3 regions of the Streptomyces sp. NPDC052687 genome follow, and region 1 is predicted to be linked to each of the others. Evidence: riboswitches for the same ligand, from Rfam matches in the RefSeq annotation. Region 1 holds a riboswitch; each other region holds the start of a gene.
What was found. A riboswitch is a leader RNA that binds a small molecule or an ion and turns the genes downstream of it on or off. The one in region 1 is predicted to bind thiamine pyrophosphate.
Positions count from the first base shown of each region.

Region 2: linked by a shared signal. The riboswitch ahead of thiO (glycine oxidase ThiO) and the one ahead of thiC (phosphomethylpyrimidine synthase ThiC) in region 1 are both predicted to bind thiamine pyrophosphate.
Region 3: linked by a shared signal. The riboswitch ahead of AB0K92_RS09240 (thiamine ABC transporter substrate-binding protein) and the one ahead of thiC (phosphomethylpyrimidine synthase ThiC) in region 1 are both predicted to bind thiamine pyrophosphate.

Region 1 covers NZ_JBFATR010000005.1:117,315-127,813, reverse strand. The annotation lists gene AB0K92_RS08110 (IclR family transcriptional regulator C-terminal domain-containing protein) at 265-978, shown strand; gene AB0K92_RS08105 (SsgA family sporulation/cell division regulator) at 1,078-1,515, shown strand; gene AB0K92_RS08100 (YibE/F family protein) at 1,745-3,520, opposite strand; TPP riboswitch at 3,592-3,781, shown strand; gene thiC (phosphomethylpyrimidine synthase ThiC) at 3,774-5,579, shown strand; gene AB0K92_RS08090 (hypothetical protein) at 5,669-6,532, opposite strand; gene AB0K92_RS08085 (metallophosphoesterase) at 6,814-7,923, opposite strand; gene AB0K92_RS08080 (LacI family DNA-binding transcriptional regulator) at 8,128-9,240, opposite strand; gene hisC (histidinol-phosphate transaminase) at 9,680-10,499, shown strand, end outside.
Region 2 covers NZ_JBFATR010000021.1:81,124-91,622, forward strand. The annotation lists gene pknB (Stk1 family PASTA domain-containing Ser/Thr kinase) at 1-1,669, opposite strand, end outside; gene AB0K92_RS18930 (thiazole synthase) at 1,784-2,578, opposite strand; gene thiS (sulfur carrier protein ThiS) at 2,582-2,782, opposite strand; gene thiO (glycine oxidase ThiO) at 2,779-3,999, opposite strand; TPP riboswitch at 4,108-4,219, opposite strand; gene AB0K92_RS18945 (hypothetical protein) at 4,272-4,622, shown strand; gene AB0K92_RS18950 (FAD-dependent oxidoreductase) at 4,778-5,953, shown strand; gene AB0K92_RS18955 (Rv2175c family DNA-binding protein) at 6,131-6,496, shown strand; gene thiE (thiamine phosphate synthase) at 6,631-7,290, shown strand; gene metF (methylenetetrahydrofolate reductase [NAD(P)H]) at 7,470-8,393, shown strand; gene AB0K92_RS18970 (hypothetical protein) at 8,450-9,340, shown strand; gene AB0K92_RS18975 (NAD(P)/FAD-dependent oxidoreductase) at 9,389-10,499, opposite strand, start outside.
Region 3 covers NZ_JBFATR010000006.1:120,529-131,027, reverse strand. The annotation lists gene tsf (translation elongation factor Ts) at 1-775, shown strand, start outside; gene pyrH (UMP kinase) at 968-1,726, shown strand; gene frr (ribosome recycling factor) at 1,871-2,428, shown strand; gene AB0K92_RS09250 (phosphatidate cytidylyltransferase) at 2,428-3,570, shown strand; gene rlmN (23S rRNA (adenine(2503)-C(2))-methyltransferase RlmN) at 3,722-4,828, shown strand; TPP riboswitch at 4,853-4,959, shown strand; gene AB0K92_RS09240 (thiamine ABC transporter substrate-binding protein) at 5,049-6,173, shown strand; gene AB0K92_RS09235 (iron ABC transporter permease) at 6,221-7,822, shown strand; gene AB0K92_RS09230 (ABC transporter ATP-binding protein) at 7,822-8,841, shown strand; gene AB0K92_RS09225 (maleylpyruvate isomerase family mycothiol-dependent enzyme) at 8,867-9,667, shown strand; gene AB0K92_RS09220 (LAETG motif-containing sortase-dependent surface protein) at 9,798-10,481, opposite strand.

The DNA.
Region 1 (10,499 bases):
TCCGGGAGTGACCTCTTGGCCACGGCTGACACCGCACCCGCAGGACCCCACGCACCCCCCGCCCCTTCCCGCCCTGGCCCCTCCCCCCAGGCCCTGCGCGTGCGGCCTCCCGAGCAGCCCACCCCTGCCGGCTCCTCCGCGCGCAGCCCGGAGGCACCCCGGCGGGCCGCCCCGTCCTCCTCCGGGCGGCCGGTGCCGCGGGCGCGCCCCGAGACCCCGCCCGCACAGCAGTCCACGACGCTCATCGGTTCGGTCCAGCGCGCGATGCGCCTTCTGGAGTGCGTCGCCGGCCACGACAACGGCGCACCGGCCAAACAACTCGCCCGCGAGACCGGCCTCGCCCTCCCGACCACCTACCACCTGCTGCGCACCCTGGTGCACGAGGGCTATCTGCGGCGCGAGAAGGGGCTGTTCTTCCTCGGCGCGGCGGCCGAGCGGCTGAGCAGCAGCGGGGCACAGGAGAAACGTCGCAGCACGGTGGCCGAGACACTCGCACGCTGGCGGGATTCGATCGGTGTGCCGGTGTATTACGCGATCTACCGGGAAGGCGAGATCGAGGTGGTGTGCGTCTCCGACAGCCCCGGCAATCCGGCGGTCGAGGAGTGGGCGGACTTTCGCGAGACCGGCCACGCGCACGCCATCGGCCAGTGTCTGCTGTCCCAGCTGGACGAGGCCGCCCGCCGCGATCACCTGGAGCGCTATCCCGTGCAGTCCCTCACTCCGTACACGGTGCGTGACAATCGAACGCTGCTCCGGCGTCTGGAACGCGTGGGCAGGATGGAACCTGTGATCGAGCGTCAGGAGTACGCGCTGGGCACGGTCTGCGCGGCGATCCCGATCACGGTGGGGGCGACGGCGGCCACGATGGCCATCTCCCTCCCCTGTCATCAGGCCGACCGGCTGCTGCCCGCGGCCCGTCAGTTGCAGAACGAGGTCGGGCGCCTTCTGGGGTCGCTCCCGCTTTCTATCAGTATCTGAAAACTCACTCCTTGTGATCTGCTGTGTACGTTCAGCAAGATGCCAGCAGTATTCAACGGTTGATTCCCGGCCAATCGACGGCAACAGACGGGGTAGGCGATGCGCGAGTCCGTACAGGCAGAGGTCATGATGAGCTTTCTCGTCTCCGAGGAACTCTCCTTCCGCATCCCGGTGGAGCTGCGGTACGAGACCTGTGATCCCTACGCCGTCCGCCTGACCTTCCATCTGCCCGGAGACGCGCCGGTCACCTGGGCGTTCGGGCGCGAGCTGCTGATCGACGGTGTGGGCCGGGCCTGCGGCGAGGGCGATGTGCGGGTCTCCCCCGTGGAGCCCGATTCCCTGGGCGAGGTGCTGATCCGGCTGCAGGTGGGCGCCGACCAGGCGCTGTTCCGCTCCTCGTCGGCGCCGCTCGTCGCCTTCCTGGACCGCACCGACAAGTTGGTGCCCCTGGGGCAGGAAGGCTCGCTCGCCGACTTCGACGCGCACCTCGACGAGGCGCTCGACCGCATCCTCGCGGAGGAGCAGAGCGCGGGTTGAGGCGGCGCGTACTTCGAGTGGAGTAACGCTTCTTCTTGGCTTTTTTGCGTACCGGCGTACCTGCGTATCGGCCTACCGACGTATCTGTGGTCCGGGAGGCCGGTAGGCAGTGGGGTCGGTGGGCCGATGACTCGGTGACCCGGTGGCGCCCGGTGCCCCGGTGGTGGGCCGGTGGGCACGGGGCGCTGGGGCGCCGGCGTGCGGTGGCCGTCGGACGGCACCGGCAGCGTCACCGCTTGCGGCGTCGTCCCCGGCCCCCGCTGCGCGGCATCGGCGTCCGTGAGCCGGCCGTCGCCGGCTCCGCCGCCGGGCGGTCCGCCGAGACCACCAGCGCGGCGAGGGCCGTCGTGACGGGCACCGAGGCCACCAGACCGATCGAGCCCACCAGCGTGCGCACGATCTCCTCCGCGACCAGCTCGCTGTTGGCGACCGTGCCGACACTGCTCTGCGCGATCGAGAAGAGCAGCAGCAGCGGCAGGGCGGCGCCCGCGTAGGCCAGGACCAGCGTGTTGACGACGGAGGCGATGTGGTCGCGGCCGATCCGGATGGCCGCGCGGTACAGGCCGCGCCAGCCCATCGTCGGGTTGGCGTCGTGCAGCTCCCAGACCGCCGACGTCTGGGTGACCGTCACATCGTCCAGGACGCCCAGCGAACCGATGATGACGCCGGCGAGCAGCAGACCGCTCATGTCGATCGACGGATACAGCCCGTGGATCAGGCCGGTGTTGTCGTCGGTGTCGCCGGTGAGCGCGGCCCAGCCGATGAACAGCGAGCCGAGCACACCGATCAGCAGCAGCGAGATCAGGGTGCCGAGCACTGCCACGGATGTCCGGGCCGACAGTCCGTGACACAGGTAGAGGGCGATGAGCATGATGGCGCTCGACCCGATCACCGCCACCAGCAGCGGGTTGGAGCCCTGCAGGATGGCCGGCAGGACGAAGAAGCTCAGCACCAGGAAGCTGATGGCCAGCGCGATCAGCGCCATGACGCCCCGCAGCCGCCCGACGACCACGACGGCGAGCGCGAAGAGACCGGCGAGCAGACCCATCGGCAGCCTGCGGTTCACGTCGGTGACCGAGTACTGAAGGTCCTTCGGGGCGGAGGGCTCGTAGGCGACGATCACCTTCTGACCCTCCTCCAGCTGCCGTGACTGGTCCGGCTGGACGATCTCGTTGAAGGTACGGCCCTTGTCCTCGCCGGTGTCGACGCGGATGGTCGCCTTCTTGCAGGTGCCGTTGGCCTGCTGCTGGGCGGAGGAGCCTTCGGCGGTGGAGGTGTCGCCGGTCGGGGGCGGTGCCGAGGCGTTGACCGCACCGCAGTCCACCTTCTCGACCCTGGTGACCGTGGCTTGCTGGGTCTGCCGGTCGAAACCGACCCCGGTCCGTTCGTGCGGCGGTGCGCCGCCGGGCCAGAGCACGGCCAGCCCGACCACCACGGCGGCGGCGAAGGGGATGAGGACGGCGGCGATCAGCTTGCGCAGATGCCGGGAGACGGGCGTCGCGGGGCCGTGCCCATGACTGTGCGAGTGCCCGTGCCCGCCACCGCCACCGTGCCCGCCACCATGGCCGTGACCGCCTCCGTGCCCGCCTCCGGAGTTCGACCCGCCACCCGAGTTCGACTCGCCGCCGGAGCTCGACCCACCACCGTGGCCGCCTCCGAAGCCGGACCCGCCGCCGTGTCCAGGCGCGCCACCGGCACCCGGCTCGCCGCGATGCCCGTGGCCGCCGCCGGACGTGGACTCGCCACCGTGCCCGGCGCTGTGGCCGCCGCCGGACCCGAACCAGTCACCGTGCCCGGGGTCACGTCCGTCACCGGATCCGGGCCCGTCTCCATACCCACCTCGGAAGCCGCCCCCGGAGTCACGTCCCGGATTGCCTCCGGGGCCGCTTCCGGGACCACTTCCGGGGTGCGCCCCGGCGGCACGCTCGTCGTGACGACCGCCTCCGGGGCCTGCGCCGCGCGGGGGCTCGGGCGGTGGGAACGGGGGATGCTGCGTCGTGGTCACCGACCGATCATCGCAAGAACGACCGGGGCCCCCTGTTCACCGCGCCCGAATTGACGCTAGCGTGGAGGCACCTTTGTACACGCGGGAGCTCGGAGCACCGGGCTGAGAGGGCGCTGACCTCCGTCCCAGCGATGTTTCACATGAAACATCACCCATCGCGAGTGATGTTTCACACGAGACGTCGGATGACGGATACCGCTGCGTCGACCGCCGAACCTGTTACCGGGTAATGCCGGCGTAGGGAGTAGGTCTCATGACCATCAAGGACGCGCGCACGCCTGCCTCCACGCAGAACGCCTCCGTCGCGACGGGGACGTCGACCGACGGGGAGGCCGGGAAGTCCATCGGCTGGCACAAGGCGTACGTCGAGGGCACCCGCCCCGACCTGCGGGTGCCGGTCCGCCAGGTGCACCTCACCAACGGGCAGTCGGTCACGTTGTACGACACATCCGGCCCGTACACCGATCCGAACGTCGACACCGACGTCCGCAGGGGTCTGCCACCGCTGCGGGAGAACTGGATCATCGCCCGCGGCGACACCGAGGAGTACGCGGGCCGTCCCGTCCGTCCCGAGGACGACGGAATCAAGCACACCTCGCCGCGCGGCGGCCTGCGCAACCTCGACGCGGTCTTCCCCGGACGGCCGCGCCAGCCGCGCCGGGGCCGTGACGGCCAGGCGGTCACGCAGCTGGCGTATGCGCGCCGCGGCGAGATCACGCCGGAGATGGAGTTCGTGGCCATCCGGGAGAACGTTTCTCCAGAGGTGGTCCGCGAGGAGATCGCGGCGGGCCGGGCGGTGCTGCCGGCCAACGTCAACCACCCGGAGATCGAGCCGATGATCATCGGCAAGCGGTTCCTGGTGAAGGTCAACGCCAACATCGGCAACTCGGCCGTGACGTCTTCCATCGAGGAGGAGGTCGAGAAGATGACCTGGGCGACCCGCTGGGGCGCCGACACGGTCATGGACCTGTCCACCGGACGCAACATCCACACCACCCGCGAGTGGGTGCTGCGCAACTCCCCCGTCCCGATCGGCACCGTGCCGCTCTACCAGGCCCTGGAGAAGGTCGACGGCAAGGCCGAGGAACTGACCTGGGAGATCTACAAGGACACCGTCATCGAGCAGGCCGAGCAGGGCGTGGACTACATGACGGTCCACGCGGGCGTGCGCCTGGCGTACGTCCCGCTGACCGCGAACCGCAAGACCGGCATCGTCTCCCGCGGCGGCTCGATCATGGCGGCGTGGTGCCTGGCGCACCACAAGGAGTCCTTCCTCTACGAGAACTTCGAGGAACTGTGCGAGATCCTCGCCGCGTACGACGTCACCTACTCCCTCGGTGACGGCCTGCGGCCGGGCTCGATCGCGGACGCCAACGACGAGGCGCAGTTCGCCGAGTTGAAGACGCTCGGGGAACTCAACCGGATCGCGAAGCGTTTCAACGTACAGACCATGATCGAGGGCCCGGGGCATGTCCCGATGCACAAGATCAAGGAGAACATCGACCTTCAGCAGGAGATCTGCGATGAAGCTCCGTTCTATACGCTCGGCCCGCTGACGACGGACGTCGCGCCGGCGTACGACCACATCACCTCCGGCATCGGTGCCGCGATGATCGCCTGGTGGGGCACGGCCATGCTCTGCTACGTCACGCCCAAGGAGCACCTGGGCCTGCCCAACCGTGACGACGTCAAGACCGGTGTCATCACCTACAAGATCGCCGCCCACGCGGCCGACCTCGCCAAGGGGCACCCCGGTGCGCAGGAGTGGGACGACGCGTTGTCCGACGCGCGCTTCGAGTTCCGCTGGGAGGACCAGTTCAACCTGGCCCTCGACCCCGACACGGCCCGTGCGTTCCACGACGAGACCCTGCCGGCCGAACCCGCCAAGACGGCGCACTTCTGCTCGATGTGCGGGCCGAAGTTCTGCTCGATGAAGATCTCCCAGGACATCCGCCGCGAACACGGCGGCACCCAGGCGGAGATCGAGCAGGGCATGGCGGAGAAGTCGAAGGAGTTCGCCGCGGCGGGCAACCGGGTCTATCTGCCGATCGCGGACTGACCGCGCCGCGACCGGCAGACGCCCGCGGGGCCCGGCAAGGCGCCGTCTCCGGCTTGCGCTCCCCGCACCATGGGGGCGCAAGCCAGCGGTCACTCCGGATGGTGGTCCGGGCCGCCGAAGTCCGGGCTGGTGTAGTCAGGGCTGGTGAAGCGGGGCCGCCCGGCCGACCGGCCGTCGCCGGGGCTGGTGAAGCCGGGGCGGTCGTACCCGAGGTGCGGCATGCGGCCGGTGGGCGCCGGCGGTGCCGTGTGGTGCAGTGCGGCGGTGCCGGGTTCGGCGAGGGCTTCGCGCAGGAACGGCACGATGCCGCGTTCGAGCAGGGCCTCGCGCCAGGCTTCTCTGGCCTGCGCCAGTTCGCTGTTCTCCGCGCCGTAGGGACCGGGTTCCGGTGTGGGCCGGTTGCGCAGCGCGGTGAGCAGGAGACCGACCGCGGCGACGAGGATCGCCAGGGCGGTCACGGCACCGAATATCCAGCCGGTGGTGAGCATGGTCCGGGCGAACGCCTGATCGGGGTCGAGCATCTTCAGGATGTAGCCGACGAGCAGGAAGATCGCCGCGGCGGTGCCGGCGAGGACGGGGGCGAGGACGGCGATCACGGCGACGACGCCCGCGCCGGCGGTTTCGGCGGCCTCTCCCATGGTGGTGGCGAGCCCCATCGCGCTCGGCCCCGGCTCGGCGGAGTCGGACGCGCGGACGGACGACGGGGTGGACGCCGCCGGGTGGCGCAGTTCCTCGCGGACCTTCACATAGTGCTGGTACTCGCTCGTGGCGGCCGCGGTGATGAGGGCCGTGGCGCCGAGCGCCATGGTGCGCAGCTGTTCGGTGTTCAGCCGCTGTCCGACAGCGGCCAGTTCCGGGCGGTGTGGTGCCGAGCGCAGCGCCTCGTCGAGGAGCCGCTCGTACTCCTGGCGGTCCTCGCTCAGCAGGTGCTGCGGAACGCTGTTCATGTGCATCCCCCGATGCTCCGTAGGGCTTGGGGCTCGCACGCTGACGAGCCGTCGGGCAGAAACGGAGGGGAGCCTGCTACGGATATGCCGATGGTAGAGCGGTGACGGCAGGCGGTGACAGGGGGTTTACCGAAATTGGGCCCCGGCCTGCGGCGTTACCGACCGGTCGGACACCGGTCGGGATCCGGTGCGGCGCCGGCCGGACACCGGTCGTGCGCGTATCCGCACCGATCGGGCACGGGTCCGACGCCGGTCGGGCTTCGAGGGGATGCCCGGACGCCGAACGCTCAGCTGTGCAGCGGGAGTTGCTGGACCAGCAGCTTCCCGGCCATGGTCACGCCGCCGTCCATCGCGATGGCGAGACCGTCGGCGTAGACGTGGGGTCCCTCGACCACGGGCCCGGTGCTGTCCTCGCCGTCCTCGGAGCCGACCTCGCCCAGCAGGTAGGGGATGGGGCTGTGGCCGTGGACGATGCGGGTGCCGCCGTAGGTGTCGAGCAGGGTGCGCACGGCGTCGGCGCCACCCTCGTCGCGGAACGAGAAGCGCTTGGTGAACTTGCGGAACAGGTCCCAGACCTCGTCCGCGTCGTTGCGGGTGAGGGTCTCGCGGACGTTGTCGTTGACGGCCTCGATGGAGTCGCCGTAGTCCAGGTAGGCGGTGGTGTCGGAGTGGACGAGCAGATGGCCGTCGATCTCGGTGAGCGCGTCGAGGCGGGCCATCCACTGCAGGTGGTGGTCCTGGAGGCGGTCCATGTCGGTCTTCTGGCCGCCGTTGAGCAGCCAGGCCGCCTGGAAGGTCGCGGTGCCCGCGCCGGAGTTGACCGGCGTGTCGCCGAACCGCTTGGCGCCGATGAGCAGCAGCTCGTGGTTGCCCATCAGGGCCTTGCAGTAACCGCCGGCCGCGGCGGCCTCGGCGGACAGCCGCATCACCAGGTCGATGACGCCGATGCCGTCCGGGCCGCGGTCGGTGAAGTCGCCGAGGAACCACAGCCGCGCGGTACCCGCGCACCAGTGCCCGGCGGCGTCGATCAGGCCCTTCTCCTGCAGCGCGGCCACCAGCTCGTCGAGGTAGCCGTGCACGTCGCCCACGACGAACAGGGGGCCCGGAACCGTGGCGGGCTGGGCGACGGGCGCGGGGGCGGGGGCGGGCGCCGGGTCGACGGTCACCTGAAGCGTGTCACCCCGGTTGATCACGGGCAGGTCGCGCTGGGTCGGCGTGTACTCCGGCGGGAAGGACACCGGCTCCACGACGGGGCCGGGGACCTCGCCGGGGTGAGAGCTGTGGACGTACGGACCGGTCTCGTGGACGTACGCGGGTACCCGGAAGTCGCGCAACGTCGCCGTCCGCTCCACCTCGGGTCCCTGACCGGCCCCCTGAGTCATCGACCCCTCCACCATCGCGCCGCAGCTGCACCGCTTCGGACTGCCTGGTCGCAGCGGCCCGCGGTGTCGTGGGCCCATCATAGGAATGCGGATCGCGCCGTGTGATGACCCAGGGGTGGTGAATCAGAGCAAGAGTCCAGTTCACTGCGGCTTTCGCCCCGATTGGGCCGGGCTTCGACCGACCTGGTGCCCGCCCTGTCCGGCCCTCCTCCGCGGACCCTAGCCCTCTCCGGGGACCCGTGGCGGGCTGACCGTCGTCCGCGGCGGGCGTCGCTGGGACGAGGTACGCACGATCAGCTCGGTCGGTATCACCTGCTCGACCGTGTGCTCCGATTCGACGCCCTCGATGGCGTCGATGAGGAGCTGGACCACGGCCGTGCCGATCCGGCGGGGCTTCAAGGAGAGCGTGGTGATCGGCGGTTCGGTGTTGGCGTACACGGTGGACTCGCTGCAGCAGACCAGCAGCAGGTCGTCCGGTACGCGCAGGCCGTAGCGCCGGGCGGCGGCGAGCAGGTCGGTGCCGTTGGGGTCGAACAGCCCGTAGACCGCGTCGGGCCGGTCCGGGCGTGCGAGCAGCCGGTCGGCCGCGACGGCGCCCGCGCACGGATCGTGGGCCGGGTAGGCCTCGTACACCGGGTCCTGGCCGACGCGCTCGCACCAGCGCAGGTACGCGGTGGTCGACAGGTGGGTGTAGGTGTCCGTGGTGGTGCCCGTGAGCAGGCCGATCCGGCGGGCGCCGGCGTCGGCCAGGTGGTCGAGGATGCCCAGGACGGCGGCCTCGTGGTCGTTGTCGACCCAGGCGGTGACCGGCAGGGAGCCGGCCGGGCGGCCGTCGGAGACGACCGGTAAACCCTGCCGGACCAGCTCGCTGACGACCGGGTCCTGGTCGGAGGGGTCGATGACGACGGTGCCGTCCAGGGCGACGTTCGACCAGACGTCGTGGCGGGAGGTCGCGGGCAGGATGACCAGGGCGTAGCCGCGCGCGAGCGCGGCCGAGGTGGCGGCCCGCGCCATCTCCGCGAAGTACGCGAACTCGGTGAAGGTGAAAGGTTCATCCCCGTACGTGGTCACGGTCAGGCCGATGAGGCCGGACTTGCCGGTACGGAGGGTGCGGGCCGCGGCCGAGGGACGGTATCCCAGCCGGTCGGCGACTTCTCGGACATGGCGCCGGGTGGCGTCCGGGAGCCGGCCCTTGCCGTTCAGGGCGTCGGAGACGGTCGTGATGGAGACTCCGGCGGCGGCGGCCACGTCTCTGATGCCCGCCCGGCCCGGCCGGCTGCCTCGACGTGAGGTTTCCGCGCGGCTCACCTGGTGCTTCCCTGCTGCTGTCATGGCGAGCCGATAGTAGGGCTCATGCGGTGGGGTAGTGCGGACGCATATGCAGCCGTTGACAGGCACGTTTCTGCATGGCTGGGCGGCGGCAATCGCCTCTGAATTAGAGGTAGTTGAAGCGGTTGGGCATAGGACGTGACTTGTCGGCGTGCACCCGCCTGTTGACCGGTCCAGGTCTCGAAGAGGTCTCAACTCACCTGCATGGGGGATGCGCGCCAGGGAGTGAGCCACCGGCGCGTAGATATATGTGCGGCGCGCCCCCCGCTTCGTACGCCTTCGGGCGGTGATGCCCCTGATGCCGCTGGGACGGGGGAGGTTGGCTTTCCCCGCTATCCGGTGTGCGCTCACCTGTTCGCAGCCGGGCCGAATCCTCATAAGGTAAGAAGCATTGGAAGCCGGCGGCGGCCAGGCGGCGCCGGTGGTCGCGAGGAGGACTGCGGTGAGCGAGACGAGCCCCAAGCTGCGCGCCGAGCTGGAGGGTATCCCCACCTACAAGCCGGGCAAGCCCGCCGCCGCGGACGGTCCGGTGGCCTACAAGCTGTCCTCCAACGAGAACCCCTATCCGCCGCTGCCCGGTGTGATGGAGCGCGTCACGGCCGCGGCCGCTTCCTTCAACCGCTACCCGGACATGGCCTGTACGGGGCTGATGAACGAGCTGTCCGAGCGGTTCGGGGTCCCGGTCTCCCACCTGGCCACGGGCACCGGCTCCGTCGGCGTCGCCCAGCAGCTGGTGCAGGCGACCTCCGGACCCGGCGACGAGGTGATCTACGCCTGGCGGTCCTTCGAGGCGTACCCGATCATCACTCAGATCAGCGGCGCGACCTCGGTGCGGGTGCCGCTGACGGCGGGCGATGTGCACGACCTGGACGCGATGGCAGGGGCGATCACCGACCGCACCCGGCTGATCTTCGTCTGCAACCCCAACAACCCCACGGGCACGGTGGTGCGCCGGGCCGAGCTGGAGCGCTTCCTGGACCGGGTGCCCGGCGATGTGCTGGTCGTCCTCGACGAGGCGTACCGGGAGTTCATCCGCGACCCCGAGGTGCCGGACGGCGTGGAGCTGTACCGGGAGCGGCCGAACGTCTGTGTGCTGCGGACGTTCTCCAAGGCCTACGGCCTCGCCGGGCTGCGGGTCGGCTTCGCGATCGCACACGAGCCGGTGGCGGCGGCGCTGCGGAAGACCGCAGTGCCGTTCGGGGTGAGCCAGCTGGCGCAGGAGGCGGCGATCGCCTCGCTGCGCGCCGAGGACGAGCTGCTCG
Region 2 (10,499 bases), on a different contig from region 1:
CGACCTGACCCTGCTCGTGCTCCGAGTGCACCCGCCGCTCGGCGACCCGGACCTTCAGACCGGCCTCCGCCAGCTGCTCCCGCGCGTCGGCGAGGTCCTGTCCGACGACGTCCGGGACGTCCACCGGGCTGCCCTTGCTGACGGTGAGCGCGATGGCGGAGCCCGCCTTGCGCTCGGTGCCCGCGACCGGCTCGGTGCCGATCACGAAACCCCGCTCCACCTCGTCGCTGAACTCCCGGGTGACCATGCCCGGCTCCAGGCCCTCGTCCTTCAGCACGTCCCGCGCCTTGTCCAGGCGGTAACCCGCCAGGTTCGGCACCTTCACGGTCTGCGGGCCGTCGGAGACGGTCAGCGTCACCGAGTCGTTCTGCCGTATGCGGCTGCCCGGCGCGGGGTCCGTGCTGATGATCGTGCCGCGCCTGACCGTGTCGCTGTACGCGTGCTCGACGTCACCGACCTCCAGGCCGGCGTCCGTGAGCCGCCCCTCGGCCTGCTCCTGCGTCTTGCCGAGCACCGCGGGCACGCGCGTGAACTGCCCCGAGTTGATGTACCAGACGCCGGCGCCGAGCCCGAGGCCCAGCAGGACGGCGGCGACGACCGTGACCACCGCGCGCGGCGGCCGGGGGCGGCGCCGGGGCGCCGGGACGGGCGGGCGCTCCAGCCGGCTGGTCCGGTCGGACGGCACCGCGGCATCCTCGTCGTCCCCGTCGACCGGCAGCACGCGCAAGGGCGTGGTCAGCGCGCGCGGGATCACGCTCGTGCGGTCCTCCGCGTTGTCGTGCTCCGCCGCCAGGGCCTGCGGCGGGACCGCGTCGAGCTGGTCCGCGCTCAGCGCCGCGCGGGTCTCGCGGGCCTGGGCGAGCAGCGCCACCGCGTCGTGCGGCCGCAGGTCCGGGGTGCGGGCGGTCGCCGAGGCGGCCAGCTCGTCCAGCTCGTACGGCAGGCCCGGGACGGCCGCCGAGGGCGGCGGGACATCCGCGTGGAGGTGCTGGTACAGCACCTGGGCCGGGGTCTCGCCGGTGTGCGGCTTGCCGCCGGTCAGCATCTCGTACAGCATCACGCCGCAGGCGTAGACGTCCACGCGCGGGTCGGCGGTGCCGTGCTCGATCTGTTCGGGGGCCAGGTAGGAGACCGTGCCGAGGACGGCGCCGGTGGTGCTGGTGACGGTGTCGACCGAGCGGACCAGCCCGAAGTCGGCGACCTTCACCCGGCCGTCGTCGCCGATCAGGACGTTCTCCGGCTTCATGTCCCGGTGCACGAACCCCGCGCGGTGCGCGGCGCCCAGCGCGGCCAGCACCGGCTCCAGGATGTCCAGCGCGGCCCTCGGCTGGAGCGCCCCGCGCTCGCGCAGTACGTCGCGCAGGGTGCACCCGGCGACGTACTCCATGGCCAGATAGACGTACGACCCGTCGGTGCCCTGGTCGAAGACCTGCACCACGTTGGGGTGGGCCAGCCGGGCGACCGACTTGGCCTCCCGGATGAACCGGTCCACGAACGACGCGTCGGCCGCCAGCGTGGGGTGCATGACCTTCAGCGCCAGCACGCGGTCCAGGCGGGTGTCCACGGCCCGGTAGACCGTGGCCATCCCGCCGACCGCGATCCGCGCGTCGACGCGGTATCGGCCGTCGAGCAGCTGCCCGACCAGAGGGTCCTGAAGGGTCGTGTCCACGCGGGTGAGTCTACGAGCCGCCACCGACACCGCCTGCCGTCACAGCGGCCCCGGGGGCGGACTGCAGCAGAGCTGTGACCGTCCCCGGGACGGCGGTCCCGGGACGGCGGCGGATCAGAACGCCGGGCGCTCCGGGTCCAGGTGGGCCCGGCCCTCCACCGGGGAGGACGCCTCGGCGAAGTGGCGGCGGGGGATACGGCCCGCGCGGTGGGCCAGCCGGCCCGCCTCGACCGCGTGCCGCATCGCCTCCGCCATCAGCACCGGCTGCTGGGCGCGGGTGACCGCCGAGGCGAGCATCACCCCGGCGCAGCCCAGCTCCATGGCGAGCGCGGCGTCGGACGCGGTGCCGGCGCCCGCGTCCAGGATCACCGGCACGCGCGCGTGCTCGACGATCAGCTGGAAGTTGTGCGGGTTGCGGATGCCGAGCCCGGAGCCGATGGGGGAGCCGAGCGGCATGATCGCCGCGCAGCCCACGTCCTCCAGCCTGCGCGCCAGCACCGGGTCGTCATTGGTGTACGGCAGCACGGTGAAGCCGTCGTCGACCAGCGTCTCGGCGGCCTCCAGCAGCTCGATCGGGTCCGGCAGCAGGGTGCGCTCGTCGGCGATGACCTCCAGCTTGATCAGGTCGGTGCCCAGCGCCTCCCGCGCCAGCCGCGCGGTGAGCACCGCCTCGCCGGCGGTGAAGCAGCCCGCGGTGTTCGGCAGCACCCGGATGCCCAGCCTGTCGAGCACGGAGAGCACCGAGCCGCGCACGCCGGGGTCGACCCGCCGCATCGCGACCGTCGTCAGCTCGGTCCCGGAGGCCACCAGTGCCCGCTCCAGGACCTCCAGGCTGGGCGCGCCGCCGGTGCCCATGATCAGCCGGGACGTGAAGGTCGTACCACCGAGGACGAAGGGGTCGTCGGCCATGGGTCAGCCTCCTTGGACGGCGGTGAGGACTTCGACGCGGTCCCCGTCGGAGAGCGCGGTCGTCGCCCACTGTCCGCGCGGGACGACGGTTTCGTTGAGGGCGGCGGCCACGCCGGAGGGCGCGGCGGTGAGCGTGCGGACGACGGCGTCGAGCGCCGTGCCGGGCGCGACCTCGCGGGTCTCGCCGTTGACCGAGATGTTCATGCGGGCTGCTCCGTGAGGGCGGGCTGCGAGGGGGAGTGGGGGAGGGGTGTGCTCTGCGCACGTGCGGCCTTCGTGGCCGCCTCGCTGAAACGCTGCGGCGTGAACGGGCGGGCCTCCTCCGGCAGTCCGCCGGTGGCCAGGGCGTGCGCGAGCGCGTCGCCGGTCACCGGGGTCAGCAGCACTCCGTTGCGGTAGTGGCCGGTGGCCAGCAGCAGCCCGTCGAGGCCGGTCGGGCCGAGCAGCGGAGCGTTGTCGGGGGAGCCGGGGCGCAGCCCCGCGCGGGTCTCCGTCAGCGGCAGCTCGGTGATGCCGGGCACCAGCTCGTGGGCGTCGCGCAGCAGCTCGTAGACGCCGCCCGCCGTCACCGTGGTGTCCCAGCCCAGCTCCTCGCTGGTGGCGCCGACGACCAGCTCGCCGTTCTCGCGCGGCACCAGGTACACGTGGCTGCCGCGCACCACGGCCCGCACGGTCCGGCTCAGGAACGGCGCGTACCGCGCGGGCACGGTCAGCCGCACCACCTGCCCCTTCACCGGCCGCACCGGCGGCACCACGGCTTCGGGGACACCCGCCAGGCGCCCGCTGAGGCTGCCGGCGGCGAGCACCACCTGCCCGGCGGCCAGCGCGGTGCCGTCGGCGGTGACCACGCCCGTGGCGCGGTCCCGTGCGACGGTGAGCCGCTCCGCGCGGACCCGGTGGAACACCACCCCGGAGCGCTCGCAGGCGGCGACCAGGGCGGCCGCGAGCCGCCGCGGGTCGATCTGGTGGTCGCCGTCGACCCGCAGGCCCCCGCGCACGCCGGGCGCGAGCATCGGCTCCAGGCGCCGGCACTCGCGCCCCGACAGCCACTCGGAGTCGAGCCCCGACTCGCGTTGCAGGGTGTGCAGTTCGCGCAGGTGGGCGCGGTCGTCGGCGTCCAGCGCGACGGCGAGGGTGCCGCACTGGCGGTAGCCGAGGTCGTGGCCGGTGAGGTCGGTCAGCTCGGCCGCGAACTGGGGGTAGCGGCGGGCCGAGGCCAGGTTCAGGCCGAGCAGGGTGTGCTCGCCGTAGTGGAGTTCGGTGACGGCGGCCAGCATTCCGGCCGCCACCTGGGCGGCCCCGCCGCCCGGCTCCGGGTCGAGCACCGCCGTGGCGAACCCGCGCTGCGCGGCTCGCCAGGCCGTGACCAGACCGATGATCCCGCCCCCGACGACCAGGACGTCGGGGGCCGCTGATGAGATGACGTCGGACGTGACCTCAGGGGTGACATCGGAGACCTCAGGGGTGATGTCAGGGCTGACATCGGAGGTGACACCTGAGGTGACGTCGGATGTGTCGGACGTACGCGACATGGGCGTCCAGCCCCTCCCTTCGCCGGCATGACCCGGATCAGGTTCGTACGGTCGGAGGCCGCCAGCCTCCCTCTCAGCCCGGTGCGTCCGGGCTCCCGCGAGTGCTTTACGTTGGCCACCCTAGCCCGACGCCGTATGTCTCAGTAAGGGAGCCTCCGCCCGTGGCCCGCAGCCTCGACGGTCTCGTCCTCGCCCCCGTCGCCGACCAGGCCCCCGGCCAGGTGGGCACGGGCACCCGGTTCCGCTACCACGAGCGGGACGGCGAGATCTGGGCCGAGTACGAGGGCGGCGACATCGCGCGCGGGCACCTCGTGGGTACCCGGCGGGGCGACCGGCTGGACTTCCGGTACGTCCAGCTGCGGCACGACGGGACGACGGCCTGCGGGCACTGCGTGTCGCACGTGGTGGAGCTGCCCGACGGGCGGGTGCGGCTGGAGGAGACCTGGGAGTGGGAGTCCCGGGAGGGCGGCGGGACCAGCGTTGTGGAGCAGGTCACCACGCGGGAGCGGTGACTGACGGAACGTCAGGTGTCTAGGGTGACGACTATGGTGATCAGGTGAGCGAGCAGACGCAGGAGCGGGGGACGCGGGCAGCGCGGTCGCGGGCTGGGGAGGCTCGGGAGCGGGAGGCGTCCGCGCCGCGGCGGGTGGTCGTGGCGGGTGCCGGCATGGCCGGGGTGCAGACCGCGGTCGCCCTGCGGGAACAGGGGTTCACCGGCACGGTGACGCTGATCGGCGCGGAACCCCACCAGCCGTACGACCGGCCCCCGCTGTCCAAGGCCGTCCTGCTCGGCACGGCCGAGGGCTCCGCCTTCGACGTCGACTTCGAGGCGCTCGGCATCGACCTCCACCTCGGCCGCGAGGTGCGCGGGGTGCGCCCCGCCGACCACGAGCTGGATACCGAGGCCGGGCCCGTGCCGTACGACGTCCTGGTCGTCGCCACCGGTGCCGAACCGGTCCGGCTGCCGGGCGCCGAGGGCGTGCCGGGGGTGCATCTGCTGCGCACCCTGGACGACGCCGAACGGCTGCGGCCGGTGCTCGGCCGGCAGCACGACATCGTGGTCGTCGGCGCGGGCTGGATCGGCGCGGAGTTCGCCACCGCCGCGCGGGAGGCGGGCTGCGCGGTCACCGTCGTGGAGGCCGCGGACCATCCCCTGGCGGGCGCGCTGCCCGCCGAGGTCGCGGCGCCGATGGCCGCCTGGTACGCCGACGCCGGGGCGGACCTGCGCACGCGCACGCGCGTGGCGGGCGTCGAGCCCGGCGCGGTGCTCCTCGACGACGGGACGCGGCTGCCCGCCGGGGCCGTGGTCGTCGGCATCGGCGCCCGCCCCGCCACCGCCTGGCTGGCGGGCTCCGGCATCGAGCTGGGGGCCCGGGGCGAGGTCGTGGCGGACGCCGGTCTGCGCACCTCCGCGCCGGACGTCTACGCCGTCGGCGACTGCGCGTCCTTCCCCTCCGCGCGGTACGGCGAGCGCCTGCTCGTCCACCACTGGGACAACGCCCTCCAGGGCCCCCGCACGGTCGCCGCGAACATCCTCGGCGCGGCCACGGGGGAGCCCACCGCGGTCTACGACCCGGTCCCGTACTTCTGGTCCGAGCAGTTCGGCCGCTTCGTCCAGTACGCCGGCCACCACGCCTCCGCCGACACCCTGCTCTGGCGCGGGGACCCGTCCGGACCCGCCTGGACGGTCTGCTGGCTCCGCGACGACCGCCTGGTCGCCCTGCTGGCGGTGGGCCGCCCCCGCGACCTGGCCCAGGGTCGCCGCCTGATCGAGTCCGCCACCCCCATGGACCCCCGCCTCCTCACCGACCCGAGCCGACCGCTGAAGTCCGCGACGGCGTGACCCGCGCACCGCGCGGACGGTGGCGCGGGGCCCGGCGCGGCGCACTCTGCGCGGCGGGGGCGCCGCGCTGCCGTCCGGTGACATCCGGCACCCGTGCGGGTCTGCCGCACACTCCGTCGGCCCTGCCGCGGGTGCCCTGGGTACCGAGTGTCAGTGCGGGATGGCAGGCTTGGTGACGTGACCGAGATTGACGCAAAGATCGATGCTCTCGTCCCCGCCTGGCTCACCCTCCCCGACATCGCCGAAAAGCTCGGCGTCGAGGTGACGCGTGTGCGGCAGCTGGTCAAGGACGGCCAGCTCATCGCCGTACGCCGTGGTGAGAACCGCGCGCTGCACGTCCCCGCCGCCTTCATCGACGGGGACAAGGTCGTCAAGGGCCTGTCCGGGACCCTGACGCTGCTGCGGGACGACGGCTTCACGGACGAAGAGATGCTGGAGTGGCTCTTCACCCCCGATGACAGCCTGCCCGGCACCCCCGCGCAGGCCCTCAGCGAGAATCGCGGCACGGAGGTGAAGCGCCGGGCCCAGGCGCTCGCCGTCTGATCCGAGCACACCGAACGAAGAACGCTGACCGACCGTCCGGAGTACGGGCCGCGGCGCGCACGGGGCCACGGCCGTGGTTCACTGCGGCCCGCGGCCCGGCCGCGGCCCGTACGCCACCGACAACGGGGGGACCCATGCCCGACACCGCCACCACCGCGCGCGCCCGCCTGGCCGACGCCCGGCTCTACCTGTGCACGGACGCCCGCAAGCGCCAGGGCGACCTGCCCGAGTTCCTGGACGCGGTGCTGGCCGGCGGTGTCGACATCGTGCAGCTGCGCGACAAGGGCATGGAGGCGGCCGAGGAGCTGGAGCACCTGGCGGTCTTCGCCGACGCCTGCGCCCGGCACGGCAAGCTCCTCGCGGTCAACGACCGTGCGGACGTCGCCCACGCCGCCCGCGCGGACGTCCTCCACCTCGGACAGGGCGACCTCCCGGTCCCCGCGGCCCGCGCCGTCCTCGGCGCCGACGTCCTCATAGGCCGCTCCACCCACGCCGAGTCCGAGGCGGCCGCCGCCGCCGTCCAGGACGGCGTGGACTACTTCTGCACGGGCCCCTGCTGGCCCACCCCCACCAAGCCCGGCCGCCACGCCCCCGGCCTCGGCCTGGTGCGGTACACCGCCGCCCTGGGCACCGACCGTCCCTGGTTCGCCATCGGCGGCATCGACCTCGCCAACCTGGACCAGGTCCTGGACGCGGGCGCCCGCCGGGTGGTCGTGGTCCGCGCGATCACCGAGGCGGACGACCCGGGCGCCGCCGCGGCGGAACTGGCGAAGCGGCTGCGGGACGCTCCGTAGGAGCGGTTTTCCGCCACCGTGCCCGCCGGTCGGTCCGCCACCGTGCCCGCCGGTCGGTCCGCCACCGTGCCCGCCGACCTGTCCGCCGGTCTGTCCAAGGGGTGGACAACAAAGCGACGAATCGGGCAAATTCTCCGGCTCTGGTTGGGCGACCCCCGCCCCCTGGCTAACCTGCCCGTATGGCCCTCGGCACCGCATCCACCAGGTCGGACCACGCCCCGACCGTGCGCGACATGCTCGCGACCGGCAAGACGACGTACTCGTTCGAGTTCTACGCCCCGAAGACCCCGAAGGGCGAGCGGATGCTGTGGAACGCGCTGCGCCGGGTCGAGGCCGTGGCGCCCGACTTCGTCTCCGTGACCTACGGCGCCGGCGGCTCCACCCGCGCGGGCACCGTCAAGGCGACCGAGGCCATCGCCTCGGACACCACCCTCACCCCGATCGCCCACCTCACCGCCGTCGACCACTCGGTGGCCGACCTGCGCAACATCATCGGCCAGTACGCCGACGCCGGGATCCGCAACATGCTCGCGCTGCGCGGCGACCCGCCCGGCGACCCGATGGGCGAGTGGGTGCGGCACCCCGAGGGCCTCACCTACGCCGCCGAGCTGGTCGAACTGATCAAGAACTCGGGCGACTTCTGCGTCGGTGTCGCGGCCTTCCCCGCGATGCACCCGCGCTCCACCGACTGGGACACCGACGTCCGGCACTTCGTCGACAAGTGCCGCGCGGGCGCCGACTACGCCATCACTCAGATGTTCTTCCACCCCGAGGACTATCTGCGGCTGCGCGACCGGGTCAGCGCGGCCGGCTGCGACACGCCGATCATCCCCGAGGTCATGCCCATCGCCAGCGTGAAGACGCTGGAGCGGATCCCGTCCCTGACCAACGCCGCCTTCCCGGCCGCGCTGAAAGAGCGGATCCTCACAGCAAAAGACAATCCCGCCGCTGTACGCTCCATTGGCATCGACTTCGCCACGGAGTTCTGCGCTCGGCTGCTGGCCGAGGGAGTGCCCGGACTGCACTTCATCACGCTCAACAACTCCACGGCGACACTGGAAATCTACGAGAATCTCGGCCTGCACCACCCGCCGCAGGCCTAGACCGGTCGCACAGTCGTACGACACACTGCGTAGCGGCCACTGGGAGAGGGGCGTACATGGGCTGGACGGTCCTCTACATCGCGTTCGGCATCGTCGCGCTGTGGCTGCTCGGCGAAGTGCTGCTGCAGTACAAGGCACGGCTTCGCTGGCGGCTGCTGGCGTTCGTCGGCTTCCTCGGTGTCGTCGTCGGTGTACTGATCCCGTCCGTCGTCGTGATCGGACTGGGTGCCGCCGCGTTCGCGGTCGGGCAGACCTACGTCACGCTGTCGTTCCGCCGCGGCTTCGCGGCCGGCTGGGCGGTCACCGCCCGCCCGGTCCTCGGCGGCGGCAAGCGCAACCGCCGGGACCGCCAGCACCCCACCCTGGAGGTGTCCGACCTTCAGGCGGGCGAGTACGCGGGCAGCACGCAGCGTGACGACAGCGGCTCCTACGGCGACGACGCGGACCGCGACGACGTCTTCACCCCGGCCCGCCCCGCCGCCGCTCCCACCGCCGCCGAGACCACCGCCGTCTACGAGCCGCAGCCGCTGCCCGACGAGACCGGCTCCTACGGCGTGTACGCCCAGGACCAGTACGCGGCCACCGCGCAGGCCGCCGACCAGGGCTACGGCTACGACGGCTACGCCGCCTACCCGCAGCAGTACGGCTACGACACCACCGGCCAGCAGCAGTACGCCGCCTACTCCGACCCGTACATCGGCACCCAGACCTACAGCGGCGCCGCGTACGACCCGGCCTACGACACGCAGTACGGCCAGCAGGTCTATGGCCAGGACCAGTACGCCGGCGGCCACGGGGGCGAGACCTCGCCCGGCGGGGTGTGGGTCCCGCAGCAGCGCACCACCGACGACCCGCTGGGCGGCGAGCTGCCGCCGGAGCAGCCGTACGGCTACCCCGGCGACGGCCAGGCGCAGGGCCAGGGCTACGACGAGCGGTACCGCTTCTGAGTGACGTGCCGCGCGGGTCTCACCGCGCGGCTCCGGCCCGCCGCGGGCTCACTGCGAGCCCCGGAACCCCGGCCCCTCCACGATCAGACCGGCGACCAGCGCGCCCGACATCCCCGCGTGCGGCAGCCCGCCGCCCGGGTGGGACCAGCCGCCCACGGTGAACAGCCCCGCCACACCCGTGGGGTTCCCCGGATGCAGCAGCCGCCCCTCGCCCGCGGCCAGCGCCGGCGCCGGGACGGCCCCGTCCGCCGCGCCGGTCGCCTCGGCGATGTCGGCCGGAGTGCACAGCTCGTGCCACAGCAGCCGCTCGCGCAGCTCGGGCACGGCCCGCTCGGCGGCCTTGATCATGCGCTCCGCGTGCCGCCGCAGCTCCTCCCCGGCGGCACCCGCCGGGACGGTGGCCGTCAGGGTGACCGCCTCGTGATCCGCGTCCGGGACCAGCTCCGGGTCGTCCGGGCGCAGCACGGTGACCGTCGGCTCGGCCGCCGCCCCCGGCCCGCCGTCGAACACGTGGACCGGCTCGGCGTCCCGGTCCCGCGGATGCACGACCGTCCGGTGCGCCGTCCCCTGCGGCCGGGCGCCGCGCAGCGCCAGCAGCACCGTCAGCCGGCTGGGCAGGCCGCGCCGGGCCGGCACCTCGCCCGCGCGCCGCACCGGCAGGTTCCCGGCGAGCCGGTCCAGCGTGCCCGGGTCGACCCCGGCGACCACGAAGTCCGCCTCCGCGACCGCGCCGCCGGCCAGCTCCACGCCCACCGCGCGGCCGTCCTTCTCCAGCACCCGCGCGACCTGCGCGCCGAAGTGGAACTCGACCCGGCGGGCGAGGCAGCGGTCGTACACCGCGCGGGCCAGCTCGCGCAGACCGCCGCGGACGTACCAGGTGCCGAAGGCGTGCTCCATGTACGGCAGCACCGCCGCGCTCGCGGGGGTCACGCGCGGGTCCAGCCCGTGGGCGAGGGCGTGGCTGTCCAGCAGGGCGGCCAGGCGGGGGTCGCGCAGCTCCCAGGCGCCGATCTCGGCGAGCGTGCCGGCCCGGCGGGTGCGCAGCAGCCGTCTGTGGGGCACCGCCGGATACGGCTCCTTCTCCGCCAGCACCTGCCAGTTCGGCCACAACGGCTCCTCCAGGAGCGGCCGGCGGGTGCGGTCCCACGCCTCGCGGGCC
Region 3 (10,499 bases), on a different contig from region 1:
GGACTGCAAGAAGGCGCTGGACGAGGCCGAGGGCAACGTCGAGAAGGCCGTCGAGGCGCTGCGCATCAAGGGCCAGAAGGGCGTCGCCAAGCGCGAGGGCCGCTCCGCCGAGAACGGCGCCGTGGTCTCGATCATCGCCGACGACAACTCCTCCGGCGTCCTCGTCGAGCTGAAGTGCGAGACGGACTTCGTCGCCAAGGGCGAGAAGTTCCAGGCCGTCGCCAACAAGATCGCCGAGCACGTCGCCGCCACTTCCCCGGCCGACCTGGAGGCCCTGCTCGCCTCCGAGATCGAGCCCGGCAAGACCGTCCAGGCGTTCGTGGACGAGGCCAACGCCACCCTCGGCGAGAAGATCGTCCTGGACCGCTTCGCGCAGTACGCGGACGGCTTCGTGACGGCGTACATGCACCGCACGAACCCCGACCTGCCCCCGCAGATCGGTGTGCTCGTCGAGTTCGACAAGCCGAACGCCGAGGTCGCCAAGGGCGTCGCCCAGCACATCGCCGCCTTCGCGCCGAAGTACCTCTCCAAGGACGAGATCCCGGCCGACGTCGTCGAGTCCGAGCGCCGTATCGCCGAGGAGACCACCCGCGCCGAGGGCAAGCCCGAGGCCGCGATCGCCAAGATCGTCGAGGGTCGTCTGAACGGCTTCTTCAAGGACGCGACGCTGCTCGGCCAGCCGTACGCGCTCGACAACAAGAAGTCCGTCCAGAAGGTTCTGGACGAGGCCGGTGTCACCCTGAAGCGCTTCACGCGTATCAAGGTCGGCATCTGAGTCCGTACCGCGACGGGTACTCGGCCCCGACAGGGTCGGGTGCGGTCGTTTGCGTACGCCGCCACGCACACGAGCGTGGCGGGCGACAGCAGATCTGACGAGGAGGCCATTGCCGCGCATGGGTTGCGAACGACACCCCACCGGCAGTGGCCTTCTTCGTATGTGCAACACGTGAAAGAGGCGGGATCCCCCATGACCACCAAGGCCCAGAAGAGCGACGACGGCAAAGTACGCGGCCGGTTTCTGCTGAAGCTGTCCGGAGAGGCCTTCTCCGGTGGCGGGGGCCTGGGCGTCGACCCCGACGTGGTGCACAAGATCGCCCGCGAGATCGCGGCCGTCGTGCGCGACGGAGCGCAGATCGCGGTCGTCATCGGCGGCGGCAACTTCTTCCGCGGCGCCGAACTCCAGCAGCGCGGCATGGACCGCGCCCGCTCGGACTACATGGGCATGCTCGGCACCGTCATGAACTGCCTCGCCCTCCAGGACTTCCTGGAGAAGGAAGGCATCGACAGCCGGGTCCAGACCGCCATCACCATGGGCCAGGTCGCCGAGCCGTACATCCCGCTGCGCGCCGTGCGCCACCTGGAGAAGGGGCGCGTGGTCATCTTCGGCGCCGGTATGGGCATGCCGTACTTCTCCACCGACACCACCGCCGCCCAGCGCGCCCTGGAGATCGACGCCGAGGCGCTGCTCATGGGCAAGAACGGAGTCGACGGGGTCTACGACTCCGACCCGAAGATCAACCCGGACGCCGTGAAGTTCGACGCCCTCGGCTACGGCGAGGTCATCACGCGCGATCTGAAGGTCGCCGACGCCACGGCCATCACGCTGTGCCGTGACAACAAGCTGCCGATCCTCGTCTTCGAGCTTCTGGCCGAGGGCAATATCGCCCGGGCCGTCAAGGGTGAGAAGATCGGCACGCTGGTGGGTGACCAGGGCAGCCGGAACTGACCGGTTGACCCACGGACCCCGGCCGGGGGATGGACAATGTCCTGCCGGTCGGGAACCGTGCAGGAAGAAGACGCGACGCAGCCGGCCGCCGACCACAACACGTCAACCGCAGCCGGGCCTACTCAAGACACGCAGGAGCAAGTGGTGATCGAAGAGACCCTCCTCGAGGCCGAGGAGAAGATGGAGAAGGCCGTCGTGGTCGCCAAGGAGGACTTCGCCGCGATCCGCACCGGCCGTGCGCACCCGGCGATGTTCAACAAGATCGTGGCCGACTACTACGGCGCACCGACGCCGATCAACCAGCTGGCCTCGTTCTCCGTGCCGGAGCCGCGCATGGCCGTGGTGACCCCGTTCGACAAGAGCGCGCTGCGCAACATCGAGCAGGCGATCCGCGACTCCGACCTGGGCGTCAACCCGAGCAACGACGGCAACATCATCCGAGTGGTGTTCCCGGAGCTGACCGAGGAGCGCCGCCGCGAGTACATCAAGGTCGCCAAGGGCAAGGGCGAGGACGCGAAGATCTCGATCCGCTCCGTGCGCCGCAAGGCCAAGGACGCCATCGACAAGCTGATCAAGGACGGCGAGATCGGCGAGGACGAGGGCCGCCGCGCGGAGAAGGAGCTCGACGACACCACCGCCAAGTACGTCGCCCAGGTGGACGAGCTCCTGAAGCACAAGGAAGCCGAACTGCTCGAGGTCTGATGAACGACTCTTCCTGGGGGGCGCCGCAGACCGGGTACTGGGGCCCGCCCGATCAAGGGGCTGCCCAGGGGCATGTCCGGGGACCCGTGCAGGGCGCCGTCCCGGCGGGTCCCGCGTACGATGCGCGTGACGCGCAGCAGACTCGGCCCATGCCCATCGTGTCCGACGTATCCGCGGACGGCGGAAACCAGGATGACGGCCGGGGGGCCGCTCGGCTGAGCGGCCCGCTGTTCCCAGACGAGAGCACGTCGGCGCCCGCCTCCGGCGCGCCGAGGAATCCGGAGCCCATGCACGACGCCCCGCAGCCGGCCCCCGCCCCGCAGAAGAAGAGCGCGGGCCGGGACCTCGGCGCCGCGATAGGGGTCGGCGTCGGACTGGGCGCGGTGATCATCGCGTCGCTGTTCGTCTACAAGGCCGTGTTCGTCGGTGTGATCGCGGTCGCGGTGGTCGTCGGACTGTGGGAGCTGACCAAGCGGCTCGACGAGCGCAAGGGCATCCGCGCGCCGCTGGTGCCGCTCGCGATCGGCGGGGCGGCCATGGTGGTCGCCGGGTACGTCCGGGGCGTCGAGGGCGCGTGGGTGGCGATGGCGCTCACCGCGCTCGCGGTGCTGGTCTGGCGGATGACGGAACCCCCGGAGGGCTACCTCAAGGACGTCACGGCCGGCGTCTTCGCCGCGTTCTACGTCCCGTTCCTTGCGACGTTCGTCGCGATGATGCTGACGGCCGAGGACGGGCCGTGGCGGGTGCTGACGTTCCTGCTGCTGACCGTGGTCAGCGACACCGGGGCGTACGCCGTCGGCTGGCGGTTCGGCAGGCACAAGCTCGCCCCGCGGATCAGCCCCGGCAAGACCCGCGAGGGCCTGCTGGGCGCGGTGACGTTCGCCATGGCCGTGGGCGCGCTGTGCATGCAGTTCCTGGTGGACGGCGGCTCCTGGTGGCAGGGCCTGCTGCTCGGCCTCGCCGTCGCGGCCAGCGCCACCCTGGGCGACCTCGGCGAGTCCATGATCAAGCGGGACCTGGGCATCAAGGACATGGGCACCCTGCTCCCCGGGCACGGCGGCATCATGGACCGCCTCGACTCCCTCCTGCCCACCGCTCCGGTGGTGTGGCTGCTCCTCGTGGCCTTCGTCGGAAGCAGCTGACCGGCCGCCCTCCGGCAGCGCCTTGGCCCCCGCCCCCGGGCGGGGGCTTTCGCACACCCGCGGGTCCGCGGCCCGCGGCTCCGCGCGGCGGAGGGGGCGCCGAGCCGGGCGGCCCGGGTCACCCGATCGGATCTGCGACACTGGTAGGACCATGCCCAAGCCCGGAGAACTCACTTTCGTCGCCCCGCGCGGAGCCAAGAAGCCGCCGCGGCACCTTGCCGATCTCTCGCCCGCGGAGCGGAAGGACGCGGTCGCCGAGATCGGTGAGAAGCCGTTCCGTGCCAAGCAGCTCTCGCAGCACTACTTCGCGCGGTACGCGCACGACCCGGAGCAGTGGACCGACATCCCGGCCGCCTCCCGCGAGAAGCTGCGCGAGGCGCTGTTCCCCGAGCTGATGACCGTCGTACGGCATCTGTCGACGGACGAGGGCACGACCCGCAAGACGCTGTGGCGGCTGTTCGACGGCACGCTCGTGGAGTCGGTGCTGATGCGCTACCCGGACCGGGTGACCATGTGCATCAGCTCGCAGGCCGGGTGCGGCATGAACTGCCCCTTCTGTGCCACCGGGCAGGCGGGGCTCGACCGGAACCTGTCGACCGCCGAGATCGTGCACCAGATCGTGGACGGTATGCGGGCGCTGCGCGACGGCGAGGTGCCCGGGGGGCCCGCGCGGCTGTCGAACATCGTCTTCATGGGGATGGGCGAGCCGCTCGCCAACTACAAGCGGGTCGTCGGCGCCATCCGCGCCCTGACCGATCCCGCCCCCGACGGGCTGGGGCTGTCGCAGCGCGGGATCACCGTGTCGACCGTCGGGCTCGTCCCGGCCATCCACCGGTTCGCCGACGAGGGCTTCAAGTGCCGGCTGGCGATCTCGCTGCACGCCCCCGACGACGAGCTGCGCGACACCCTGGTCCCGGTGAACACCCGGTGGAAGGTGCGCGAGGTGCTGGACGCGGGGTTCGAGTACGCCGAGAAGTCCGGACGCCGGCTGTCCATCGAGTACGCCCTGATCCGGGACATCAACGACCAGGCCTGGCGGGGCGACCGGCTGGGCCGGCTGCTCAAGGGCCGGCCGGTACACGTCAACCTCATCCCGCTGAACCCGACGCCCGGCTCGAAGTGGACCGCCTCGCGGCCCGAGGACGAGAAGGCGTTCGTCGAGGCCATCGCCGCGCACGGGGTGCCGGTGACGATCCGGGACACCCGTGGTCAGGAGATCGACGGGGCGTGTGGTCAGCTCGCCGCCACCGAACGGTAGTCTGACGGGCGTAAGTACATCTGCATATTCCGACAGGGGAGCGCCACAGCGCTGAGAGTGCGGCACCCGGCCGCAGACCCTCCGAACCTGGCCCAGGTCATTCTGGGTAGGGAGATCGGTCACCACTCGAGCTGTTGCGCCCTGCCCGGGAGCCCCGGATTTTCCCCGGAGGCTCCCGGGCGGGGCCGCGTCTCTTCCTGGTCCCTCCAGGAGGAATTCAGTGAGCATCACCAAGAAGGCCACGATCCTGGCCGTCGGGCTCGGCCTGGTCACGCTGTCCGCGTGCGGGTCGTCCGACGGCGACCAGGCGTCCGGCGGCGGTTCCGGATCCAGGACCGTCACGCTCGTCAGCCACAACTCGTGGGCCGTCTCGAAGGACGTCCTCGCCGCCTTCGAGAAGAAGTCCGGCTACAAGGTCAGGGTGCTGGAGGACGGCGACGCCGGGCAGGCCGTCAACAAGGCGATCCTGACCAAGGACAACCCGCAGGGCGACGTCTTCTTCGGCGTCGACAACACCCTGCTCTCCCGCGCCCTCGACAACGGCCTCTTCCAGCCGTACGAGGCGAAGGGCTCCGACCTGATCCGGCCCGAGTACCGCGCCGACGAGGCGGAGCACCGGGTCACGCCCGTCGACACCGGCGACATCTGCGTCAACTACGACAAGGCGTACTTCAGCGAGAAGAAGCTGACCCCGCCGGACTCCTTCGACGACCTGATCAAGCCGGAGTACAAGAACCTGCTGGTCACCGAGAACCCGTCCACCTCCTCGCCGGGCCTCGGCTTCCTGCTCGGCACCGCCGCGAAGTACGGCGATGGGGGCACCTCCCGCTCGAGCGAAGCCGAGAGTGGGGGAGGCTGGCAGGACTACTGGAAGAAGCTCAAGGCCAACGGCGTGAAGGTCGTCGACGGCTGGGAGCAGGCGTACAACGAGGAGTTCTCCGGTTCCGCCGGCGGGAAGAAGGCCGACGCCGACCGGCCGCTCGTCGTGTCGTACGCCTCCTCGCCGCCCGCCGAGGTGATCTACGCCGACCCGAAGCCGAAGACCGCACCGACCGGCGTCGCCGAGGGCACCTGCTTCCGGCAGGTCGAGTACGCCGGGCTGCTGAGCAACGCGCAGAACCCCGAGGGCGGCAAGGCGCTCCTGGACTTCCTGATCGGCAAGGAGTTCCAGGAGGACATGCCGCTGAACATGTTCGTCTACCCGGTGCGGGAGGGCGCGAAGGTGCCCGAGGAGTTCGCGACGTACGGCCCGCAGGCCGAGGACCCCGAGACCATGGACCCGGCGAAGATCGCCGACAACCGTGACGACTGGGTCAAGTCGTGGACCTCGCTCGTACTGAAGTAACCCCCCGCCGGGGCGGCGCGAAGAGCGCGGCGGCGCGGCTCGGGCTCATGGCCCTGCCCGTCGCGTTCTTCGCCGTCTTCTTCGCCTGGCCCGTCGCCGCGATCGTCGCCCGCGGCCTGAACGCCGACGGGTCCTGGCAGCTCGGGCGGCTCGTCGACGTGCCCGCCGACCCCGCCATCCGGCACGTGCTGTGGTTCACCACCTGGCAGGCGCTCGCCTCCACCGCGCTCACCCTGCTGCTCGCGCTGCCCGCCGCGTATGTCTTCGCCCGCCTCGACTTCCCCGGCAAGCAGTTGCTGCGGGCGGTGGTGACCGTGCCGTTCGTGCTGCCCACGGTCGTGGCCGGTACGGCGTTCCTGGCGCTGCTCGGGCGCGGCGGACTGCTGGACGAGCTGTGGGGCGTACGGCTGGACACCACCGTGTGGGCGATCCTGCTCGCGCACGTGTTCTTCAACTACGCGGTCGTCGTCCGCACCGTCGGCGGGCTGTGGGCGCAGCTCGACCCGCGGCAGGAGGAGGCCGCTCGGATGCTCGGCGCGTCCCGGTGGGCGGCCTGGCGGCAGATCACCCTGCCCGCCCTCGCGCCCGCCGTGGCCGCCGCCGCGCTGATGGTGTTCCTGTTCACCTTCACCTCCTTCGGCGTGGTGCAGATCCTCGGCGGGCCCGCGTTCTCCACCCTGGAGGTCGAGATCTACCGGCAGACGTCGGAGATCTTCGACCTGTCCACGGCCGCGGTGCTCACCCTCGTTCAGTTCGCGGCGGTCGGTGCGATCCTCGCCGTGCACGCCTGGACGGTACGGCGGCGGGAGAGCGCGCTGCGGCTGGTGGACGCGGCGGTCACCGCGCGCCGGCCGCGCGGGGCCGGGCAGTGGGCGCTGCTGGCCGGGGTCCTCGTCACCATCGCCCTGCTGCTGGTGCTGCCGCTGGCGGTGCTGGTGCAGCGCTCCCTGGACGCGCCCGGCTTCCTGTACTACGAGGCGCTGACCCGCGCGGACGGCGGCACCTTCCTGGTCCCGCCGATCGAGGCGATCGGCAACTCGCTGCGGTACGCCCTCGCCGCGACCGCCATCGCCGTCGTGATCGGCGGGCTCGCGGCGGCGGCGCTGACCCGGCGCGACGCCGGGCGGTTCGTGCGCGGGTTCGACGCGCTGCTGATGCTGCCGCTCGGCGTGTCCGCCGTCACCGTCGGCTTCGGCTTCCTCATCGCGCTCGACGAGCCGCCGCTGGACCTGCGCGCCTCGTGGATCCTGGTGCCGCTCGCGCAGGCGCTGGTCGGGGTGCCGTTCGTGGTGCGGACCATGCTGCCCGTGCTGCGCGCGGTGGACGTCCGGCTGCGGGAGGCGGCGGCGGTGCTCGGGGCGTCGCCGTGGCGGGTGTGGCGGGAGGTCGACCTGCCGATGGTGCGGCGGGCGCTGCTGGTCGCGGCCGGGTTCGCGTTCGCCGTGTCGCTCGGGGAGTTCGGGGCGACCGTGTTCATCGCGCGCCCCGACAACCCCACGCTGCCGGTCGCCGTGGCGCGGCTGCTGGGACGGCCCGGCGACCTCAACTACGGGCAGGCGATGGCCCTGTCGACGATTCTGATGGTGGTGTGCGCGGTGGCGCTGCTGGTGCTGGAGCGGCTGCGGACCGACCGGACGGGGGAGTTCTGATGCTGCTGCGGGTCGAGGGCGCGACGGTGCGGTTCGGCGGGCGGGCCGTGCTCGACGCGGTCGATCTCGTCGTCGCCGAGCACGAGGTGGTGTGCGTGCTCGGGCCCAGCGGCAGCGGCAAGTCCACGCTGCTGCGGGCGGTGGCCGGGCTGCAGGGCCTGGACGCCGGGCGGGTGGTGCTGGACGGGCGCGACCAGACGGGGGTGCCCGCGCACCGGCGTGAACTCGGGCTGATGTTCCAGGACCATCAGCTGTTCCCGCAGCGGGACGTGGGCGGCAACGTGGCCTTCGGGCTGCGGATGCACGGCGTTCCCCGGCGGCAGCAGGACGAGCGCGTACGGGAGTTGCTGGACCTCGTCGGGCTGCCGGGCGCCGGCCGCCGGGCCGTGGCCGCGCTCTCCGGCGGCGAGCAGCAGCGGGTCGCGCTGGCCCGCGCGCTCGCGCCCCGGCCACGGCTGCTGATGCTGGACGAGCCGCTGGGCCAGCTCGACCGGTCGCTGCGGGAACGGCTGGTGGTGGAACTCCGGGAGCTGTTCGGCCGGCTCGGCACCACCGTGCTCGCGGTCACCCACGACCAGGGCGAGGCGTTCGCGCTCGCCGACCGGGTCGTGGTGATGCGGGACGGGCGGATCGCCCAGTCCGGGACGCCCCTTCAGGTGTGGCAGCGGCCGGCGGACGCGTTCGTGGCCCGCTTCCTCGGCTTCGAGAACGTGGTCGACGCCACCGTCGCCGGACAGGCCGCCGCCACTCCCTGGGGCAAGCTGCCGGTCCCCGAGGGCGCCGCCCAGGGGGCGCGCACCCTGCTCGTCCGGCCCGCCGGGGTGCGCTTGGTGGCCCCCGACGCCGGGCTGCGCTGCGCGGTAGCCGCCCGCACCTTCAAGGGCACCCATGTCGCCGTGCACCTCCAGCCGGAGGACGCCCCGCGCCTGGAGGCGGCGTGCGCGCTGCGGTCGGCGCCGGAGGTCGGGGACGTGGTCGGCGTGGAGTTCGACGTGGCCGAAATCGTGGTGCTCGACTGAGCGAGCCGATCATAGGGTGCGGGTCATGAGCCGACTCGCGCACGACCGCTACTGCGACGAAATAGCGCACCAGCTCGGCCGGTTGAGGTCCGTGGTGACGTCCGGCGCCGATCTCTCCGCGACCGTGCCGACCTGCCCGGACTGGTCGCTGGAACAGCTGGTGCGGCACACCGGCGGGGCGCTGCGCTGGGTGGAGCTGCTGGTGCGCACCCGGGCCGAGAAGGAGATCGGCCTGAGCGAGGTGCCGGGTGGCACCGGGCCCGAGGCGACCGGGGACGCGGCGGCGCTCGACGCCTGGCTGGCGGAGAGCGGCGAGGCGGTCGTCGCCGCGCTGCGGGAGGCCGGTCCGGACGCCGTGGTGTGGGCCTGGTCCGGGATCAACACCGCCGGGTTCTGGGCGCGCCGGATGACCCACGAGATCACCGTGCACCGCGCCGACGCCACGCTCGCCGCCGGGCTGCCCTACGAGGTGGCGCCCGAGGTGGCGGCGGACGCCGTGGACGAGTGGCTGGAGATCGTGCAGTTCGTCCAGCGGGCCCTGCCGGACGACTCGGCGAGCGAGCTGCGCGGCAGGGACCGCCGCACTCTTCACCTCCACGCCACCGACACCGCACCCGAGCTGAACGCCGAGTGGGTGATCGAGCTGACCGAGGACGGGGTCGTCTGGCGGCGCGGCCACGAGAAGGCGACGGTCGCCCTGCGCGGCCCGCTCACCTCGGTGCTGCTCGCCTTCTACCGCCGGCTGCCCCTGGACGCGCCCGGCCTGGAGGTGCGGGGGGAGCGGGAGCTGCTGGAGTTCTGGCTGGAGCGGGCGACGTTCGGCTGACTGCTGACGGTGCCGTCGCTGTCGCCGTCGTGATGCCCGGGTCGGTGCCGCTGCCGGGGGAGGGCTCCGGCACGCCGACGGCCCGCCCCCGAGTCGTATCGAGGGCGGGCCGGTGTGGGGCGCGGTGCGATCAGTGGTTGCTGTTCGCGCCGCGGCGGCGGAGGCCGAAGAAGACGGCGCCGCCGCCGATGGCGACCAGGGCGGCCGCGATGCCGACGATCAGACCGGTGTTGGAGTTGGCGCCGGTCTCGGCGAGGTTGGACTCCCCGGCCGCGGGGGACGGCGCGTTGCTCGCGGTGTCCGCCGGGGCGCTGCTGCCGCTCTCGGGGGCGGACGGGACGGGCGTGGCGGAGTCCTCCGGCGCCGACGGGGTCTCGGAGGCCGACGGGGTGTCGGAGGGGGTTTCCGACGGCGTCGGGGTCGGGGTCGGCGTCGGGGTCGGGCTGTCGTCCGGCTTGCACGGCGTGGACGGCGTGGTCAGGTCCGGCTTGATGTCGTCGTCGACCTGGTTCCCGGCCTTGACGTGGATCCGGTAGGTGGCGTTCGGCCTCCAGTCCTCCTCGAAGGTGATCGTGACGCCTTCGCGGGAGCCCCGGACCTCCTGGGTGCCGACCAGACGCTCGTCGGCGCCGTTGTTCTCCAGGTAGACCGAGACGGTCGCCGGGACACCCGAGGGGTCCTTGTCGGTGACCCTGATGACACCCTTGGTGCCCTCGCACTCGGCGACGGCGGAGAACTCACTGATGTCACAGGCGAGGGCGGTGCCCGCGACGCCGAGCGTCAGGGCGGCCGCGGCGGAGGCGACACCGATCATGCGCACGGAACGTGCAAC